2 regions of the Mycobacterium hainanense genome follow, and region 2 is predicted to be linked to the other one. Evidence: predicted binding sites of a transcription regulator. Region 2 holds the regulator's gene; the other holds the start of a gene.
What was found. Region 2 encodes LexA, which represses DNA repair genes until DNA is damaged. Its sites were predicted from a motif close to CGAACANNTGTTCG; they were not measured.
Positions count from the first base shown of each region.

Region 1 (9,865 bases), 760 kb from region 2:
GCGTCCTGATGGCCGACAACGGCTCCACCGACGGGACGCCGCAGGCCGCCGTCGAGCGCTACCCGAATGTGCGGCTGTTCCACACCGGGGCCAACCTCGGGTACGGCACCGCGGTGAATCGCGCGGTCGCGCAGCTCGCCGATTCGGGGGAGGTCGACGACGACTGGGTGATCGTGGCCAACCCGGACGTGCAGTGGGGCCCGGGCAGCATCGACGCCCTGCTGGACGCCGCCACCCGCTGGCCCCGCGCCGGCGCCCTCGGTCCGCTCATCCGCGACCCGGACGGGTCGGTGTACCCGTCGGCGCGGCACCTGCCGAGCCTGGTCCGGGGCGGCATGCACGCGGTCGTCGGGCCGGTCTGGAAGCGCAACCCGTGGTCGGCGGCCTACCGCCAGGAGCGGTTGGCGCCCAGCGAACGCCCGGTCGGCTGGTTGTCCGGCTCCTGCCTGCTGGTCCGCCGGTCCGCCTTCGCCCAGGTCGGCGGGTTCGACGAGCGCTACTTCATGTACATGGAGGACGTCGACCTCGGGGACCGGCTCGGCCGGGCCGGCTGGCTGAGCGTCTACGTGCCGTCGGCGGAGGTGCTGCACCACAAGGGCCACTCCACCGGGCACGACCCGGCGAGCCACCTGGCGGCCCATCACGCGAGCACCTACCTGTTCCTGGCCGACCGGCACGCGGGCTGGTGGCGGGCGCCGCTGCGCTGGGTGCTGCGGGGCTCGTTGGCGGTTCGGTCCCGGCTGATGGTGCGCGGCGCGCTACGGGATCGGAGACGGAAACTGGCGGAAGGGCGGCGCGCACATGGCTAACCCGCAAGTCGATGCGGTGATCCTGGTCGGCGGCAAGGGCACCCGGCTGCGGCCGCTGACGCTGTCGGCGCCCAAGCCGATGCTGCCCACCGCGGGGCTGCCGTTCTTGACCCACCTGCTGTCGAGGATCGCCGCCGCGGGCATCGAGCACGTCATCCTGAGCACGTCGTATCAGGCCGCGGTGTTCGAGGCGGAGTTCGGCGACGGGTCCAAGCTGGGCCTGCAGATCGACTACGTCACCGAGGACAGCCCGCTGGGGACCGCCGGCGGCATCGCCAACGTCGCCGGTCACCTGCGCCACGACACCGTGCTGGTGTTCAACGGCGACGTGCTGTCGGGTTCCGACCTCAACCAGATGATCGACTTCCACCGGGCCCAGCACTCCGACGTCACCCTGCACCTGGTGCGGGTCGGCGACCCGCGGGCGTTCGGCTGCGTCACCACCGACGAGAACGGCCGGGTCACCGCGTTCGTCGAGAAGACGCAGGACCCGCCGACCGACCAGATCAACGCCGGCTGCTACGTCTTCGAACGCGCCATCATCGACCGGATCCCACGCGGCCGCGAGGTGTCGGTCGAACGCGAGGTGTTCCCGGCCCTGCTCAAGGACCCCGACGTCAAGGTCTGCGGCTACGTCGACGCCACCTACTGGCGGGACATGGGCACACCGGAGGACTTCGTTCGGGGGTCGGCGGACCTGGTGCGCGGCATCGCGCCGTCGCCGGCGCTGCACGGCCACCGCGGCGAGCAGCTGGTGCACGACGGCGCGGCGGTGTCGCCCGGCGCGGTGCTGGTCGGCGGCACCGTCGTCGGCCGGGGCGCCGAGATCGGGCCCGGTGTGCGGCTGGACGGCGCGGTGATCTTCGACGGCGTCAAGGTCGAGGCCGGCAGCGTGATCGAGCGCTCGATCATCGGCTTCGGCGCGCGCATCGGCCCGCGGGCGCTCATCCGCGACGGCGTGATCGGCGACGGCGCCGACATCGGCGCGCGCTGCGAGCTGCTGCGTGGCGCCCGGGTCTGGCCGGGCGTCTCGATTCCCGACGGCGGGATCCGGTACTCGAGCGACGTCTAGGCGCGGCTCCCGCCGCCGAGCGTCACGCGCGGCGCAGGGCTTGGCCCACCAAATACGCCAGCGCATGGTCGGTGCCGTCGGGCAACCCGTCGGCCGGCCACCACCGCAGGTCCTCCGACTCGTCGCTGATCGCGATCCGCGCGCCGGCCGGCGCGCGCGCCACGAACTGCAGGTCCAGGTGACGGGTGGGCACGCCCAGCGAACAGGTGACCGGGTGGACGTGCACCGCGGCCAGCCGCGGTTCGATGCGCAGGCCGTCGACGCCGGACTCCTCGGTGGCCTCGCGCAGGGCGGCGGCGACGATGTCGGCGTCGTCGTCGTCGCAGTGCCCGCCCAGCTGCACCCAGCGGCCCAGCCGCGGATGCAGCGTCAGCAGCACCCGGGCGGCGGTGTGGTCGAGCACCAGCGCCGACGCGGTGACGTGGCCCGGCACGCACTCGCGGCGGCACGCGTCGGGACGGGCGAGCGCGAAGGCCAGGACCGCGTGCCGCAACGAATCCTGCTCGGCGTCGGGTGCCTGCCAGTCGGACAGCAGCGCGATCGCCGACTCCCGAACGCTCACCGGGCACCCCGCCGCGTCCGGCGATCCCGCAGCGCGGCCCACGCCGCGCGGCACTGCTCCACCACCTCGGGCTGCAGCCCCAGGCCGTCGATCAGGACGTGGCGGTCGACGAGGTCCAGCGCCTTCTCGGTCTCGTTGGCCTTCAACAGCAGGTCGACGTCGCCGGCCAGCTCCGGGCCGGCCAGGGGCGGTGGGGGGATGGGCAGCTGCTCGGCCTCGCGGGGTTCCAGCTCCAAGATCCCGCCGCCGTAACTGCGGCCGATGATCTCGGCGAAGGCGAACGTCACGCTGTTGTGGAAGACCGTCGCCAGCGCGGTCGCGTCGACCCCGGCGGCGAGGCGGACCCGGTGCACCGTGTCGGTGCTCGTCGCGGCGGCGGCGTTGACGGTCAGCCGCGGCGCCAGGTGAATCTGCCGCAGCAGGAACAGGTCCGGGATCCACAGCGACGGCGTGCCCCACCATGGCGTGCGGATCGAGCACTTGTAGCCCCGGTGCACGCCGGCGGACTCCCCGGCCCGGATGTGTGCGACCAGCGCGGGGTCGCCGGGGTCGCGCGGCGCGTCCAGCAGCCAGGTCCGACGCCCCGCCGCGACATCGCCTGCCCGGCAGTCGCTGTCGTAGACCAGCCCGGACAGCTGCGCGCTGCGCGAGACGAGCGGCACGCAGTGCGACAGCAGCCCGAGTTCGCGGGCCTGCGCGTCGGCGAACGTGAAAAAGCTGTTGCGGCCCGTGACGATGCCGACGTCGACGTCGGCGACCAAACCGAGCCGCGTCATGGCCGTCGAGCCCTTGAGCGATCGCAGCAGCCGGATCGCGTCCGGGCGCAGAAAGTACTTGGTCCACTTCTCGTTCTCGTGCAACAGCGCCGGAGCCCAGTCGACGTTGAAGTCCGCGCGCGCGAGCGCGTGCGCGTCGGTCAGGTGCAGGGTGCGGATGCGGGCCGGCCCGGCGCCCGCGACCCCGCAGAACAACACGACCTCCTGCAGGACGCCGTCGAACACCAGGCGCTCGAACGTCACCAGGGTGATGTCGCTGAACCGGCGCAGCAGGAACTCGCGCAGCTGGGCGGCGTAGGAGACCTGAAGCAACTCGGCCGGCAGCACCAGGCCCACCCGGCCGCCATCGCGCACCAGGATCGAGCTGGCCACCACGAAGGGGACCCAGGCGTTGGTCAGGCGGCTGGGCCGTAATCCGGCGCGCCGCATCAGTTCCAGCGCCGGATCGCGTTGCTCGGCCACCCAGTTGCCGAACCGGATGTAGGGCGGGTTGCCGGCGACGCCGTCCCAGCCGCCGGGCTCGCCGGTGGCGAGCCAGCCGAACAGGTCCGCGGTGTCGACGGGCGCGAATTCGCTTGCCTTGGCCGCCTCTTCGGCGACCAGCTCGACGCCGCGGGGCCGTCCGCCGAGGGCGGCCAGCTCGCGCAGAATGGCGCCGTCGCCGCAGGAGGGTTCGACGATGCGGGGTCCGGCTTCGCGAACCCAGCGGGCCAGGAAGCGGGCGACGGGCGCGGGCGTGTAGTAGCCGCCGCGGGCCTTCTCGGCGGACGCCGCCGTCTTGCCCGCGAATCTCATGGGGCCAGTATCACTTGCGGATCAACAAATCCCCGGTGTCCGCGGCGTCGCGCGGGCCGGCGGGCTCGTCGGGGTAACCGATCGCGACGGCGCCCAACGGCTCCCAGTCGGCGGGCAAGTCGAGTTCGGCGCGCACCAGGTCGGGGGCGAAGATCGTCGAGCCGATCCAGCAGCTGCCCACCCCCCGCACGGCCAGCGCGACGAGCAGGGCCTGCACGGCCGCCCCGACGGCGACGGTGAACATGGTGTGCTCCGCCTCGGTGCGGGCGGCGTCAGGATAGGTGTGCGCGCCGTCGAGGACCAGCATCGGGATGACGACCTCGGGCGCGTCGTAGAGGATCTGGCCGCGCGCCACCCGGCGTTCCACCGAGTCGGCGGGCCGGCCGTCGCCGGCGAGGTCGGATCGCCACTTGTCCTTCATGCGGTCCAGCAGCCGCCGCCGGACGTCGGGAGTCTGCAACCACACGAAGCGGACCGGGCGGGTGTGGTGCGGGGCCGGCGCGGTGAGGGCCTCGGCGACGGCGGCTTCGATCAGCTCGGGCGCGACGGGCTCGGCGCTGAACTGGCGCACCGACCGGCGCAACAGCTGCGCCTGCCGGCGCCCCATGTCGAGAGCCTCGGCGGTGCCGAGCCAGAACAGGTCCTCCTCGCCGGGCCGCAACAGCTGCCGGGCGGTCGACCCGTCGTCGGCCACGGTGAGGCCGCGCACCACGGCCACCGGCATGGCGGTCAGCTTGCCCTTCACCAGATCGGCTGCGGCCGCCACCTCGTCGGCCACCGCGATCTCGGTGACCACCAACTCGTTGCCGTGCCGGTCGACGGCACCCGAATACCCATGCAGCACAGCCAGACCCGACGAACCCACCGCGGCGTCGATCTGGCCGTTGCGCCACGCGCGGCCCATCGTGTCGGTGATGACCACGGCCACTTCGACGCCCAGCCGCTCGCGAAGCCCGGCCCGCAGCGCCGCGGCGCTGGCGTCCGGGTCGACCGGCAGCAGCGCGAGTTCGTCGCGGCCCACGTTGGATCCGTCCACGCCCGCGGCGGCCTGGATGAGGCCGATGCGGTTCTCGGTGATCAGCGTGCGGCCCTTGCGCGCCAGCACCCGCACCGCCTCGTCGTCGACGAGCTTGCGCCTCAGTTGGTCCCGCTCCTCGGCGTCCTGCGGCGCCGGCACCAGCCGCCCCTCGCACTTGGACACCACCTTGCTGGTCACCACCACGACGTCGCGGTCGCGCAGCCAAGGCGCGGCCGCGGCCAGCGCCGCGCTCAGGTCGTCACCGGGCCGGAATTCGGGAAGCCCGGGGACGGGCAGGATCTCGATCGCCGCGCCGGTGCCGTGTTCCGTCACGGGGCCACGCCCGCGAGTTCGAGGCCCGCCCGCACCATCTCGGCGGTCGCTTTGGGGTCGGTCATCAACAGCGGCACGGCGGCCACCGCCACGCCCTCGATGTCGGCGTGATCCCCCTCGTGCACCAGCCAGCAGTCCAGGATCCCGGTGCCGCTGCGCCCCCCGTAGTGCCGTCCGACCGCCTCCGCGGTGGATTCCACCCCGATCACCGACAGGCACGCATCTGCCATGCCGCGCAAGGGTTTTCCCCCGATGATCGGGGAGTAGCCGACGATCGGGGCGGTCGCCGAGCGCAACGCGGCGCGAATCCCGGGGACGGCCAGGATGGCGCCGACGCTCACCACCGGGTTGGAGGGCGCCAGCAGGATGGCGTCGGCGTCGGCGATGGCCGCCACCGCTTCGCTTGTGGCGGTGGCTTTTTCGGCGCCGACGAAGGCGAAGCCGTGCGTGGGCACCTCGGCCCGGTAGCGCACCCACCACTCCTGGAAGTGGATCGCGCGGCGCGTGCCGTCGTCGGGATCGGTGATCACCACGTGTGTCTCGCAGCGGTCGTCGCTCGCCGGCAGCAACCGAGCGCCGGGCTGCCAGCGGTCGCACAAGGCGGTGGTGATCTGTGACAGCGGGTAGCCGGCGTTCAGCATTTGGGTGCGCACCAGGTGGGTGGCGATATCCCGGTCGCCGAGCCCGAACCAGTCCGGCTGCACGCCGTAGCGTGCCAATTCCTCTTTGGCGTGCCAGGTTTCGTCGCGATGACCCCACCCGCGCTCCGGGTCTACCCCTCCACCTAAGGTGTACATGCAGGTGTCCAAATCCGGGCAGACCCGCAGTCCATGAATCCAAGCGTCGTCGCCGATGTTGACGATTGCGTTAAGTTCGTGGGTGCCGGCTCCCGCGTCTGGGTGCTGTTGCGATCCGAACTGACCGAGCCCGAGCAGCTGTTGAATACCCAGCAGGAATCGGGCGCCGCCAACCCCGCCGACCAGAACGGTGACCTTCACGTGGACGACAGTACTGCCCGGCGACCTTGCGGTGGCGGGGCCGTTACGCGGCCCTTAAGCATAGTCGTGTGCGATGTGATCGACACGCCGAACGCGCAAAACAACGGAAACGCCGTAATTCGATCACGAGATGGTATGGAAATGCGCCGTAACGCTTGACCCGGCAGGTCAACCCGTGTCTAATCACAACAGTGTCATTTCCCGGTTGGCCGGCCGGTTCCGGTGTCGCAGACCGAGATTCGATCACTTGTTCGAATTGTCTGTACACATCAGAAATAGTGGGAACCACTCACTCTCTCAATCAAACTGAGGAGGCGGACGACCGTATGTCTTACGAACATCTTCGAGGAGTCATGGCGAGCACGCCGCACACCCCCATCGTCTCGGCGCCGGTCCGACCGGCCCGGCCGCACTTGACCGTGGTTCCTGATGCGCCAGTCGCATTCGAGCCCGAGCCGATGCCGGCCCCCGTCGCGGACCAGTGGCAGGACCGGGCGCTGTGTGCCCAAACCGATCCCGAGGCGTTCTTCCCGGAGAAGGGCGGCTCCACCCGCGAGGCCAAGAAGATCTGCCTGGGGTGCGAGGTACGCCACGAGTGCCTGGAGTACGCCCTGGAGCACGACGAGCGCTTCGGCATTTGGGGCGGGCTCTCCGAGCGCGAGCGCCGGCGCCTCAAGCGCGGCATCATCTGAGGCGCCGAAGGCGCCTGAACGCCAGGGCTATTCGTCGTCGATCGTCGGGTCGATGACCGACGGCTCCACGTCGAGGTAGATGGCCACCTGGGCCACCAATATTTCGTGCAGCAAATCACCGAGTTCGACGGTGTCCTTGGCCCGTCGCTCAATAGGCTTGCGAAACAGGACTATTCGCGCCCGCGTGGCGTTGCCGCGGACGTCGACGCCCGCCGGAATCAATCGCGCCAGCGGGATCGGCCCGTCGGCGATGACCTCCGGCGGCCACTGCACACTGTCGGGATCCTTGGCCGCGATGCGGGGGATCTCGTCGACCGCCACGTCGAGGTCGCCCAGGCGCGCCTGCCAATTGCGCTCGATGGGTTCGTAGGCCTCCAGCACCGCCATGTCGAACCGCTCGGCCCGGCTGCGCCAGCCGGGCACCGTCGGCGGCAGCAGCGGGCCGCGCACGTCGCGGCCCCGCCGGGAGGACCGGTGGGAAGCGAATCGGCCCTGGGGCCGATCCCTCCGCGGGAAGCTGCGCGAATCGCCCACGCGCCGATGGTAACGGTTGAACATCGGGAGGCCGCCGGTTGCGCGTGTCCGGCGCTTCACCGGCGTTTGTGCACGATAGCCTTTCGCTCGTGAACGTTCCCCGTCGCTGTTGCCGGCCCGGGTGTCCGCACTACGCCGTGGCGACCTTGACGTTCGTCTACTCGGACTCGACGGCGGTGGTGGGGCCACTCGCGACCGCGCGGGAACCGCATTCGTGGGACCTGTGCGTCGGCCATGCCGGCCGGATCACGGCCCCCCGCGGATGGGATCTCGTGCGCCACGCCGGTCCCCTCCATGCCGAGCCCACGCACCCCGACGAGGACGACCTGGTCGCCCTCGCCGACGCGGTGCGCGAAGGCGGCCAGGTCCAGCGCGCCGTGCCCTACGGCGGCACCGGCACGCCGCTGAACGGCTTCGCGGACCCGCACATTCATCACGGGGGGGCCACCGCCCCCAGCAGCAGTGTGCTGGCGCCACCCGAGCATCGTTCGGGCCGGCGCCGGGGGCATCTGCGGGTGCTGCCCGACCCCAAGGACTAGCGGGCCGGGTGTTGCGTGCGGATCCCCGCGCACCGCTGCGGCCCGGGTTTCCCGGGGGCCGATAGGCTGGCGGCCGAGAGGCGAAGGAACGCGAACCCTTTAAGGCGTCAGGAGGCCCCGCATGTCTCGGCTCGCCGCGACCGTGCACCGCGTCGTCAAGGCTTACGACGTACGAGGGTTGGTCGGCGAAGAACTCGACGAGCCGCTGGTCACCGCTTTGGGTGCGGCGTTCGCCGCGCTGATGCGCGGCGAGGGCGCCCGGCAGGTGGTGATCGGCTACGACATGCGGGACAGTTCGCCCGCGCTGGCCGCCTCCTTCGCTTCCGGGGTGACGGGGCAGGGGCTGGACGTGGTGCGGATCGGTCTCGCCTCCACCGATCAGCTGTACTTCGCCTCCGGGTTGCTGGACTGCCCGGGCGCGATGTTCACCGCGAGTCATAACCCGGCGGCCTACAACGGCATCAAGCTGTGCCGGGCGGCCGCCAAACCGGTCGGCGCCGACAGCGGTCTGCGCACCGTCAGCGAGTCCGTCATCGCCGGGGTCGAGCGCTATAACGGACAGCCCGGCACCGTGACCGACCGTGACGTGCTCGACGAGTACGGCAAATTTTTGCGCTCGCTGGTGAGCACCTCGGGGCTGCGTCCCCTGCGGGTGGCGGTGGACGCGGGCAACGGCATGGCCGGGCTCACCGCGCCCGCCGTGCTCGGGGCGATCGACTCGATCACCTTGCTGCCGTTGTATTTCGAGCTCGACGGCTCGTTTCCCAATCACGAGGCCAACCCGCTCGACCCGGCCAACCTGGTCGACCTGCAGGACTACGTTCGCCAGACGGGTGCCGACATCGGCCTGGCCTTCGACGGCGACGCCGACCGCTGCTTCGTGGTCGACGAACGCGGTTGGCCGGTGTCGCCCTCGACGGTGACCAGCTTGGTGGCCGCCCGCGAGCTGGGCCGCGAGATCGGCGCCACCATCATCCACAACGTGATCACGTCGCGGGCGGTGCCGGAGCTGGTCACCGAACGCGGCGGCACACCGCTGCGCTCGCGCGTCGGTCACTCCTATATCAAGGCGATGATGGCCGACACCGGCGCCATCTTCGGCGGCGAGCATTCGGCGCACTATTACTTCCGTGACTTCTGGGGCGCGGACTCCGGGATGCTGGCGGCGCTGTACGTGCTTGCGGCGTTGGGCGAGCAGGACCGGCCGTTGTCGGAGCTGACCGCCGACTACCAGCGCTACGAATCGTCCGGCGAGATCAACTTCACCGTGGCCGACGCCGCGCTGTGCACGGAGGCGGTGCTGAAATCCTTCGGCAGCCGCATCCAATCGCTCGATCACGTGGACGGCGTGACCGTCGACCTGGGCGACGGCAGCTGGTTCAACCTGCGCAGCTCCAACACCGAGCCGTTGCTGCGGCTCAACGTCGAGGCTCGCAGCACCGAGGACGTCGACGCGGTGGTCGCGCAGATCAGCGCCGAGATCCGGGCCCAGTCGGCCCCGGCCGGGGCCGCCCCGTGAACGCCGTCCGGGCGATTGATCTCGAAGACACCGAGGGCCTGCTCGCCGCCGACCGGGACGGGCTGCTGCGCGCGGCGTCGTCGGCCGGCGCGCAGGTCAGGGCGATCGCCGCCGCCGTCGACGAGGGCGCGCTGGATCCGCTGCGGTCCGACGACCGGCCACGCAGCCTGATCTGGGTCGCCGGCCGCGGGACCGCCGACAACGCCGGCGCGATGGTC
Region 1 is NZ_CP169059.1:4,571,975-4,581,839, reverse strand. Features, by position in the region: gene ACEL92_RS21465 (glycosyltransferase family 2 protein) at 1-809, shown strand, start outside; gene ACEL92_RS21460 (sugar phosphate nucleotidyltransferase) at 802-1,881, shown strand; gene ACEL92_RS21455 (NUDIX hydrolase) at 1,904-2,443, opposite strand; gene ACEL92_RS21450 (Eco57I restriction-modification methylase domain-containing protein) at 2,440-4,014, opposite strand; gene ACEL92_RS21445 (coenzyme F420-0:L-glutamate ligase) at 4,025-5,365, opposite strand; gene cofD (2-phospho-L-lactate transferase) at 5,362-6,363, opposite strand; gene ACEL92_RS21435 (WhiB family transcriptional regulator) at 6,717-7,055, shown strand; gene ACEL92_RS21430 (metallopeptidase family protein) at 7,083-7,505, opposite strand; gene ACEL92_RS21425 (DUF3499 domain-containing protein) at 7,679-8,128, shown strand; gene ACEL92_RS21420 (phosphomannomutase/phosphoglucomutase) at 8,250-9,647, shown strand; gene ACEL92_RS21415 (TobH protein) at 9,644-9,865, shown strand, end outside.
Region 1: the regulator LexA is predicted to act here: its motif matches at 6,604-6,617, upstream of cofD (2-phospho-L-lactate transferase).

Region 2 (9,865 bases):
GGGTGGACGGGCTGGCCGCCGCGGCGGACATGACCTCAGGTGCCTGCTATTCAAACTTCGCGTAAAGCAGCGATGCTCGAGGCGATCGTCGGTGGGCCTTTTGTTTCCGCCACCGAGTCGGGAACGAAAGCCGAGCTAAGGCTGAGCGTGCGATCGGGCCATGCAAGCCTGCATGACACCGGGACCGTGATGGCCGGCCGCTCGACCCGGATGTGGTCAATCTCCTCAGAGTCGGGGTAACGGAACCTCGAAATCACTGCGCATTTCACCGAATTGGGCTGTTTGACGCGCGCTTCTCCGAGCCAGGTGCGTCGCGAACCAGTCCCGCGCGGCCCCCGCCGCCAGCGCGAACCCGTCGCCGGTGTACGCCGCAAAGTGACCGCCCGGCACGAAGACGATCTTTTTTGGTTCGGCCGCGGTCTGGTACGCGGCCGCCGCCAGGTTCCCGCCTGTCAAGCCGTCATCACGCCCGACGATCATGAGCAGCGGGGTCGGAGTGATGTCGGGTAGGTAGCGCGCGGGTTCATACCCGTAGAAGTTGTCCAGGCTGCGCAACGACACCTCGTTCGGCCACTGCGGATCCAAAGTGGTGCGCGCCTCGGTGAAGAACGCGTAGGCGTCCGAGGTCGGCAGTCCCACCAACGTCGCCGGATCCGCCCCGACGACTGGCACCATCTCCGCCGGACCACCGCGGGCGCGAGCCCGCCGGTCCGCGGTGAACCGCTCCGGGCCGACCACCTGATTGTCCACCCGGGCAAGGTTGGCATAGGTAGCCCGGCCGCTGATGAACGGCGCCTGGCCGCAAACGGCTTGAACTCGCCGGTCGATCGCGGCCACAACGAACGCGTGCGCCGCCGAGAAGCTCGTACCCCAGACGCCGATGCGATCGGGATCGACTTCGGATCGGTTCTGCGCAAAAGTGACCGCATGTTGGTAATCGCGGACCTGCTCCCAAGGGTCGACTTCGTGACGTGGCTTGCCGGGCGCTATCCCCGACTCGCCCCAGCCCCGATGGTCGAAGACCACCACGCACAGTCCCGCCGCCGCGAACACCTCGGCGAACTTGTCGAGGTGCATCTTCTTCGTTGACGTCCACCCGTGCGCCATGACCACACAAGGACTCGCCGTGCCCGCTCGGCGGCCTCGCCGCCCGGGGTACCACCACGCGTGGAGAGTGGCTCCTTCGGCATCGATGGTGACGTCCTCACGCAGCACTCCTCATCACCCCTCGAAATAGTCTGCAACCAAGACGTTTTCACAATGAGTCGGATGCCGTCCAATACCGAATCGGGATAGTCCGCCATACCTCGGGGGTATGACCGACTAGAGCTGCCTATGGGATAGCGTGCGTTATATAGTGGCCGTGATTCTATAAACCATGACGAAAGGCAGTTGGATGGCAAGCAAACAGGCCACCGGCAGCTGCTCGGCGCGCCTGGCGATTACTGCCCCTAATTATCCGTCAGGCATTGGAGGTGCTCGTAGAAAACGTTGCGGCCGTAGGCGATTCGCGCCCTACACCCGTGATTGTATCGATATGGCGGGGTTGGTTGGTGACAGCGAACAGTCGCGCTGTCCTTGAGCTATGTTGAACCGCGGAACTTTTCGACGCATCGCGTAGATATCGAGATAAGGATACCGAAACAATGATCAGGAGAGCTTCGTGAACACTATGTTGGAACCGCGGCACGATCACGATGTCGTCGTGTGCGGTGCTGTGCTCTTAGGGTCGGTGATCGCCGATCGCTTGGCTGAAGATTCCTACATCAAGGTCTTACCGTTGGAGGCCAGCGGTAGCGATGGCGCTACAACGTGACCGAGGCCAGTCAGTGGCCATCGAACCTTGGCGGCGAATACGATTGGGGCACCTTCGCGGCGCTACGCCCGGCAACGATGCGTTCGCAACCTTCTGAGCGCCAGCAGGGCAGATTCGGGGTCGCGCCCGGCGGCCTGGTTTTGGTTCAGGAATTCCTCAACACCGCCCCCGTCCAGGCGGACGGCACCGATCTGTTGGCCGACGTCGACCTGGCAGCAGAATGGTGCGCCGGTGCGGTGTCCAAATGGGTGAAGCTGCGAGATGGCGATGCTCAACCGCCGTCACTAAATGCAGCGGATCTGGCGCAACTGCGAGACTTGCGCGACGCGATTGCGAACGTGGTTAACAAAAGGTCACTGCATGGGCGACAGATGCGCTGTGCCAGCTCCGTTTCCGGAGCGTTCTCGTTGTCCAACTCTGGTGTACTCCGGATGGAGCCAACCGGCAGCGGCTGGCGTTGGCTGGCATCGGCCCTCTTCAGCGAGATCTGCCTCAGTCAGCGGGACGACACGTGGAAACGGGTCAAGCAATGCCACAAATCCCTATGCGGGACAACATTTTACGACCGATCGAGGAACAACAGCGGGAGGTGGTGCAACGTGAAGACATGTGGGAACGCGGCGAACCTGCGAGCATCTCGGGCGCGGCGGCGCGAACGTCAGCGCGCCGGCCCAGACGACCACCGGACGAAATGACACATGTGTGCGAGGCTACAGCTTAGCGACGGTCCATGCCGGCACTGTCTCTGTGCCGCCGGCGCATCAAACACATGTGAGCGCCCAGATCGCGGCGCGACGGAGACGAAGCGCTTGCCACTACAACTCCCCCGAGCAACCTGGCAACCGATCGCATTCAGCTGCGGAACGCGTGTCTAGGCCGGCTTCGTCTACATACCGATGCAGGCGACCACGGACTCGTGACCAAGAAGCTTCATCAGCGTGCGTATACGCTCACGCTCGCAGTGTTCGCGCCTCTGCGCGGCTGAGGAAGCGGGCGGTGCGGCTTTCGAGATACCGCTTCACCGACTACCTCAGCCGCGACCTGCGCATCACCCAGGGCCGGGGATCGATCATCGAAACGACGTGGAACGCCGAGGGCTGGGTGGGGCTGGCCGGGCGCGTGGTCAATGACGGTGTGCGGCATCTGGACTGACGGCCCGGTCGCGCTCAGCGCTGCCGGCGCAGCACCGCGGCCAGGTGATGCTGCAAGGGCTGCCCGACCGCGCCCATCCGCACCGAGTACGACAGTTCGTCGCCGTCGACGCGGAAGGAACGGCCAAGGGCGGTCACCTCTTTGGCGGTCGGGGTGAGGCCGACGTCCGTGGTAGACAGCTCGATGTCGATCACGTCGCCGGTCACCGCGTACGTGCCCACCTCGATCTCGGTGATGCCGCTCGGATGGGCCAGCACCAGTTCGACGCGACCGGGCTGCGGCACGCGCAGGTAGCCGGTCTCGGCGTGCAACGGCTTGCCGTCGGCCGCCGCCTTGGTCTTTTGCCCGTAAGCCAGAAACGGCTTGCCGACGTGGGAGAACATGACTTCTTCGAGATAGTCGAAGGGCTCGATGGTCGGGTATTCGCCCGTGCCCTTTCCGGCCCAGGTGCCCAGCAGCGGTGCCAGGGCCGCGAGATCGGGATGCAAGTCGGGGGGCATGAAACCGAGACTAGCCCGGCGGCACGGGCCTTCAGCCCGGCGTCGTCACCTGGCGGTGTTCGCGCAGCGCCTGGATCTCGCGTTCGAAATCGTCCGCGGACTCGAAGGACCGATACACCGAGGCGAACCGCAGGTAGGCCACTTCGTCGAGGTCGCGCAGAGGCCCGAGGATGGCCAGGCCGACCTCGTGGCTGGCGACCTCCGGCGAGCCGGCGGCCCGCACCGTGTCTTCGACCTGCTGGGCGAGCAGGTTCAGCGCGTCGTCGTCCACCTGGCGGCCCTGGCAGGCCCGGCGCACACCGCTGATGACCTTCTCCCTGCTGAACGGCTCGGTGACTCCGCTGCGCTTGACCACGGCCAGCACCGCGGTCTCCACGGTCGTGAAACGACGCCCGCACTCGGGGCACGATCGGCGGCGCCGGATGGCCTGTCCCTCATCGGTTTCCCTCGAGTCGATGACCCGGGAATCGGGATGACGACAGAACGGGCAATGCATGACCGCTCCTTCGCCGTGCCGACAACCAGTTACCGCAGCACTTCGAGCGTACCCGCGCGCTCACCTGCACGGGTACCGGCTCAGTGGCGGGTTCGTGGGCGCAGCTCGGTCGTTAGCGGGGCGGTCGTCAGCCGACCGGGGCGATCAACGTCTGGCCCGCCACCAGGTTCGGTGAGCTCATGTCGTTGAGTTCCCGGATGCGGTCGGCGACCTGGCGGGCGGGCGCGTCGGGCGCCACCCGGTGCGCCACGTCCTGCAGCGACTCCCCCGCCTCCACGCGCACGACGGCCAACCGGTCCGGGACGTGCGCGGCCGAGCTGCCGGAGTCGCCATTGAGCACCTGACCGACGTTCCCGACCAGGCCCAGCCACAGCGTGATCGCGCCGGCGGCCAACGCCAGCCAGATCGTGGTCGTCACGGTGACGGGACGCTTGCGGTGGGGCGCGGCGGACACCGCGACGCCGGTGCCGTAGTAGCGCGTCGGCGTTCCCGCCGGCCTCGAGAGGCCGGGGCGGCGGGACCGGGCCAGCCCGTCGCGGCCGTAACGAAGCCCCTGGACCGGTCCGTTGACCGGGCGCCGAGGGCTGCTGATACGCGGTGCCAGCGTGTGGATGGTTGTCATCTGCGTTCCTCCGGTCAACTTGATTCGCTCAGCTGTTCGACTGTATCGCTCGTGTGTTCGAAATCCGAACATGTGAGCGAAGCGTGTCGCACGAGTCGAACGCTAGGCCACGCCACCGACAAGTCCGTGGCCGCTAGAGCTGACATGCGGCTGAAATACCCCATCTGCCGAAGAGTTACACCTTTGTGATTCACCACTTCCGCGCGGCTTTCCGCCAGGGCGAGGCAACGCGACACGCTAGTCGAACACATGTTTGATTCTTGGGCGAGGTGGGGTTACATTCAGTGCCATGAGTGACAGCAGCGACACCTCATCGGCCGGCACGGACGGTCGGTTGCACGCCGTGGATTCATCGCTGACCGAACGTCAGCGCACCATCTTGAACGTCATTCGCGCGTCGGTCACCAGCCGCGGTTACCCGCCGAGCATCCGGGAGATCGGTGACGCCGTCGGCCTGACGTCGACCTCGTCGGTGGCTCATCAGCTGCGCACCCTGGAACGCAAGGGCTATCTGCGTCGCGACCCGAACCGTCCGCGGGCGGTCGACGTCCGCGGCGCCGACGACGAGGTGGTGGCGGCCACCGACGTCGCCGGCTCGGACGCGCTGCCGGAGCCGACGTTCGTTCCGGTCCTGGGGCGCATCGCCGCCGGCGGACCGATCCTGGCCGAGGAGGCCGTCGAGGACGTCTTCCCGCTGCCGCGCGAGCTGGTCGGGGAGGGCACGCTGTTCCTGCTCAAGGTCGTCGGCGACTCCATGGTCGAGGCGGCGATCTGCGACGGCGACTGGGTGGTGGTACGTCAGCAGAACGTCGCCGACAACGGCGACATCGTCGCGGCCATGCTCGACGGGGAGGCCACCGTGAAGACGTTCAAGCGGGCGGGCGGTCAGGTGTGGCTGATGCCGCACAACCCGGCGTTCGACCCGATACCCGGCAATGAGGCGACCGTGCTGGGCAAGGTCGTCACGGTGATCCGCAAGGTTTAGCCCCGGCGGGTCAGTCCGCCTTGACGAAGCCGTTGGCCTGTGCGACTTCTTCGCTGGACAGCCAGAACTCGGCGATCGTGTCGTGGTAGAGCGGGCTGCCGGGCGTGTAGTACAAACCGAAGCTGGCGTTGGCCTTGATCGGATACCCGTCCGGCACCTGGTACGGGTCGTCGAGCGGTAGGCGGATGGTCGGGCGCCCGGGCGAGCCCGCCCCGCCGTCGTCGGCGGCGGCGTGCCGTCCGCCCCGCTGCTCAGGGACGACGACGGCCGCGACGGCCGCCTCCGGCGCGGTGGCTTCCGGAGCGGCAGCCTCGGGAGTGGGGGCCTCGGCTACGTCGGCCAGGGCATCGGACGCGGCCGCATCCGGATGCTCGGGCTCGGGGGCCGGGGTTTCTTGGGCGGTGCCCTCGTATTCGGGAGGCGCATCCGGCACCGCGACGTCCTGGTACTCGGCGTCCACGTACTCCTCGTCCGCGCGGGCGGACTCCGGGTAGGCGGGCTCACGCGCGTCGTCGGCGTACTCGGCCTCGACGTACTCGACCTCCGGGTAATTCGGCTGGCTGTACTCGGATTCGGCGTATTCGGATTCGGCGTACTCGGGTTCGGCGTAGCCGGATTCCGTTTCGGGATAGCCGGCCTCCGACAGGTCCGCCGCGGATACCGCGGAGAAGGAGTCGGTGTCCACCGCGTCGGGGTCCTGCTCCACGTCCCCGTACGCACCCTCGTCCGCGCCGCGCCGCCGCCAGCTGACCCGCCCGGCGGCCCCGGCCTCGGGCGCCTCCGACTGACGGGCGAAGTGTTCGGTGCTGACGTCGTCGGGCCCCCAGTGCTGGTCACCCGCCGCCTCGTAGCCGAGGTCGCGGTGCGGCTCGTAGCCGGCGCCGGCAGGTGCGGCGCGCCGCCGGCGCCAACCCAAAGCCAGCAACCCGGCCAAGACGATCAGCACCAGCACCGGGATGCCGGCCAGCAGCCACCACCACTGCAAGGTGAACTTCTTGGCATGGGCGGGCGTCGCCGAAGTGCTCGGCTGATTCTGCCCCGACACCTGCAGGCCCGACAGCAACGGCGCGAGATTGGCCGGGTCGGTGCTGAACGTGTTCTTCGCCCGGTTCCACGAGACCTTGCCGCCCACGAACTGCTGGGAGACCACGTCGCCGTCCACGGACTGGTCGCCGACGGGGGCGCCCAGCTTGCCGGTCGGTCCGCGGAGCTTGTCCCACGCCGCCTTCATCGCGCCGCGCACCACGAACGCGCCGTGCTCGGAAGTCCAGAAGATCACCGGCTTGTCGGCGCCGGAGAAGGTGACGACGCGGCTGGACGGGATGCCGCCGTCGGCTTCGTTGGCGGTGGGAAAACCCAGGTCGCTGCCGGCCGGGCCGCCGAGTGATTCGTACTTGGCCACGATGTTGGTCTCGACGGCGTTCGCGCCGGTGGCCGGGCTGAAATACACCTTGCCGTTGGCAAAGTCCTGGACGATCCCGTCGCCGCCGATCGGGTACTGCGCGCCCTTCTTGACGCCGAGCGGCCCATTAGGGCCACCCGCGGCGCGCCAAGCCATGTTGATGGCCGCGGTGGGATCGATCGCCACCTGCAGACCCTTGAGCTGGTCGGCCAATCCCGCTGGCTCGGTGGTGAACTGCTTGGTCTGCCTGTTCCACGAGACCTGGCCGCCGCTGAACTTCTGGGCGGACACCTCGCCGTTGTAGGTCTCGTCGCCGACCGGGACACCGAGCACCCCACCGGAGCTGCCCAGCTTGTCCCACGCGGCGTTGATCGCGCCGCGCACCACGAACGCGCCGTGGTCGGGCGTCCAGAAGATCACCGGCTTGTCGCCGGCCGAGAAGGTGGCCACCCGGCTGTCGGGCCCGGCGAGGCCGGGCACCTCATTGATCGCGGGGAAACCCAGGTCGCTGCCGGCCGGTCCGCCCAGCATTTCGTATTTGTCCAGGATCGGCCCGTAGATGAATTTGGCGCCGGTCGCCGGCGTGAAGAACATCTTGCCGCCGTCGAAGTCCAGCTCGAAACCGTCGCCGGCGGGATACACGTCGCCCTTCCGGGGGCCCAGCGGTGAACCGTCGCCGCCTGCCTTCTCCCAGGCCGCCATCATGGCCGCCTCGGCGTCGCCGATGGGAGACGCCGCCGCGGAAGGCGCCAGCAGGGCGGCGGTGGTCGCGATGGCGGTCACGGTGACCAGCGCGCTCCCGACCAGCCTGCGCATGTGACCTCTCTGCCCGTTCACCAAGCCTCCCAGCCGACGGCTACGGCTCTATCAGCGGCTATGCCCGTAGCTGCACAGCCGGCGAGCGGGCCGCTCTCCGACCGCGCGGAAACAACCCCGCACCGATCCGCATCATCGCCAGGCTGGCATAACTTTGCTCCAACCAACGAGAAATACGAAGTCAAATCACGCATATTACAAAAACGGATACCACGCCGATGTCGAAATGATGCCAAGCCACGCTCAAATCGCGACGAACCCCAGCAACGCCCGCGTGACACCTGGCATATCGTGCCGACTCCCGAACCCCTCGCACGCGTGCGCAATAGGGCACGAGTTCGGCCGTAGGGGCCCGGCTCGACGCCCGCGCCGCGCTTTTCGCGATGCGCCATTGCGCGGGCATACCCGAAACACATGCGCCGACGGTACGTGAGGCCATTAACTCACCGGCGATGTACCCGAAAAAAGGGCCGCGCGCCGGGCATTGGCGCGTTTGCCGATGGCGGGCGAATTGACCGTTTCTACGGCGTCACCGTCGTCGGGCCTAGACCCCGAGGCTGCGGCCGATGATCTCCTTCATGATCTCGGTCGTGCCGCCGTAAATCGTCTGCACCCGCGCGTCCAGATAGGCACGGGCAACCGGGTATTCGCGCATGTAACCGTAGCCGCCGTGCAGTTGCAGGCAACGATCGATCAGGTGCACCTGCTTCTCGGTGGAGTACCACTTGGCCATGGCCGCCTGTTCGGCCGTCAGCTTCTTGTCCAGGTGCAGGCGGATGAACTCGTCGACCATCATGCGCACCACGGTGGCCTCGGTCGCCAGCTCGGCGAGGACGAAGCGGCTGTTCTGGAAGCTGCCGATCGGCTTGCCAAATGCCTTGCGCTCCTTGGCATATTGCAGCGTGTCTGCTAATACCTGCTCCATCGCCGCGGCCGCCATGATGGCGATCGAGATCCGCTCCTGCGGCAGGTTCTGCATCAGGTAGATGAACCCCATGCCCTCCTGCCCCAGCAGGTTCTCGGCGGGAACCTTGACATCGGTGAAGGACAGCTCGGCGGTGTCCTGCGCGTCCAGCCCGATCTTGTCCAAGTGCCGGCCGCGCTCGAAGCCCTCCATGCCGCGTTCGACAACGAGCAACGAAAAGCCTTGCGCCCCTTTGTCCGGATCAGTCTGCGCGACGACGATCACCAAGTCGGCGTTGATTCCGTTGGTGATGAACGTCTTTGCGCCGTTGAGCACGTAGTGGTCGCCGTGGGCGACCGCGCGGGTCTTGATGCCCTGCAAGTCGCTGCCGGTTCCCGGCTCCGTCATCGCGATGGCTGTGATGAACTCGCCGGTGCAGAACTTCGGCAGCCAGCGCTGCTTCTGCTCCTCGGTGGCCAGGGCCAGCAGGTAGGGCGCCACGATGTCGTTGTGCAGCCCGAAGCCGATGCCGCTGTAGCGACCGAAAGTGGTCTCCTCGGTGATGATCGTGTTGTACCGGAAGTCCGGATTGCCCCCGCCGCCGTATTCCTCGGGGACGGCCATGCCGAGGAAGCCCTGCTTGCCCGCCTCGAGCCACACGCCGCGGTCGACGATCTTCGCCTTCTCCCATTCGTCGTGGTGGGGCGCGACGTGGCGGTCGAGGAAGGCGCGGTAGGACTCGCGGAACAGGTCGTGCTCCGGCTCGAAAAGAGTGCGCTGGTACTTGACGGCACTGGCCATGTGGATAACCTCCGGCGACTGGGACTCTGTCGCCCAACATATACCAACCAGACGGTTGGTCGGCAGGCGGCAGGCTGACCCCGCCACGCGGATCAGCCCGCCAAGAACTCCTGCAGGCGCCCGGCCAGCGCCACCGGGACCCTCGCCTTGATGCGGGTGCCGTCGGCGTTGTGCTCCTCTTGCTGCACGCGCCCGTCGGCGTGCAGCCGGGCCACCAGGTCGCCGCGGTGGTACGGAATCACCACATCCACGGCCGTGTCGGCGGGGACGGCCAGCTCGCCCATCCGGCACCGCAGGGCCTCGATGCCTTCCCCGGTCCTGGCCGAGACGAACACGGCGCCGGGCAGGGCGTGCCGGAGCTCGGCCAGCGT
Region 2 is NZ_CP169059.1:3,814,649-3,824,513, forward strand. Features, by position in the region: gene ACEL92_RS17635 (alpha/beta hydrolase) at 226-1,215, opposite strand; gene ACEL92_RS17640 (CGNR zinc finger domain-containing protein) at 1,813-2,511, shown strand; partial or broken gene ACEL92_RS17645 (PhzF family phenazine biosynthesis protein) at 2,831-2,968, shown strand; gene ACEL92_RS17650 (peroxynitrite isomerase) at 2,983-3,468, opposite strand; gene nrdR (transcriptional regulator NrdR) at 3,500-3,964, opposite strand; gene ACEL92_RS17660 (LysM peptidoglycan-binding domain-containing protein) at 4,092-4,586, opposite strand; gene lexA (transcriptional repressor LexA) at 4,876-5,571, shown strand; gene ACEL92_RS17670 (hypothetical protein) at 5,582-7,789, opposite strand; gene ACEL92_RS17675 (acyl-CoA dehydrogenase family protein) at 8,334-9,494, opposite strand; gene hflX (GTPase HflX) at 9,587-9,865, opposite strand, start outside.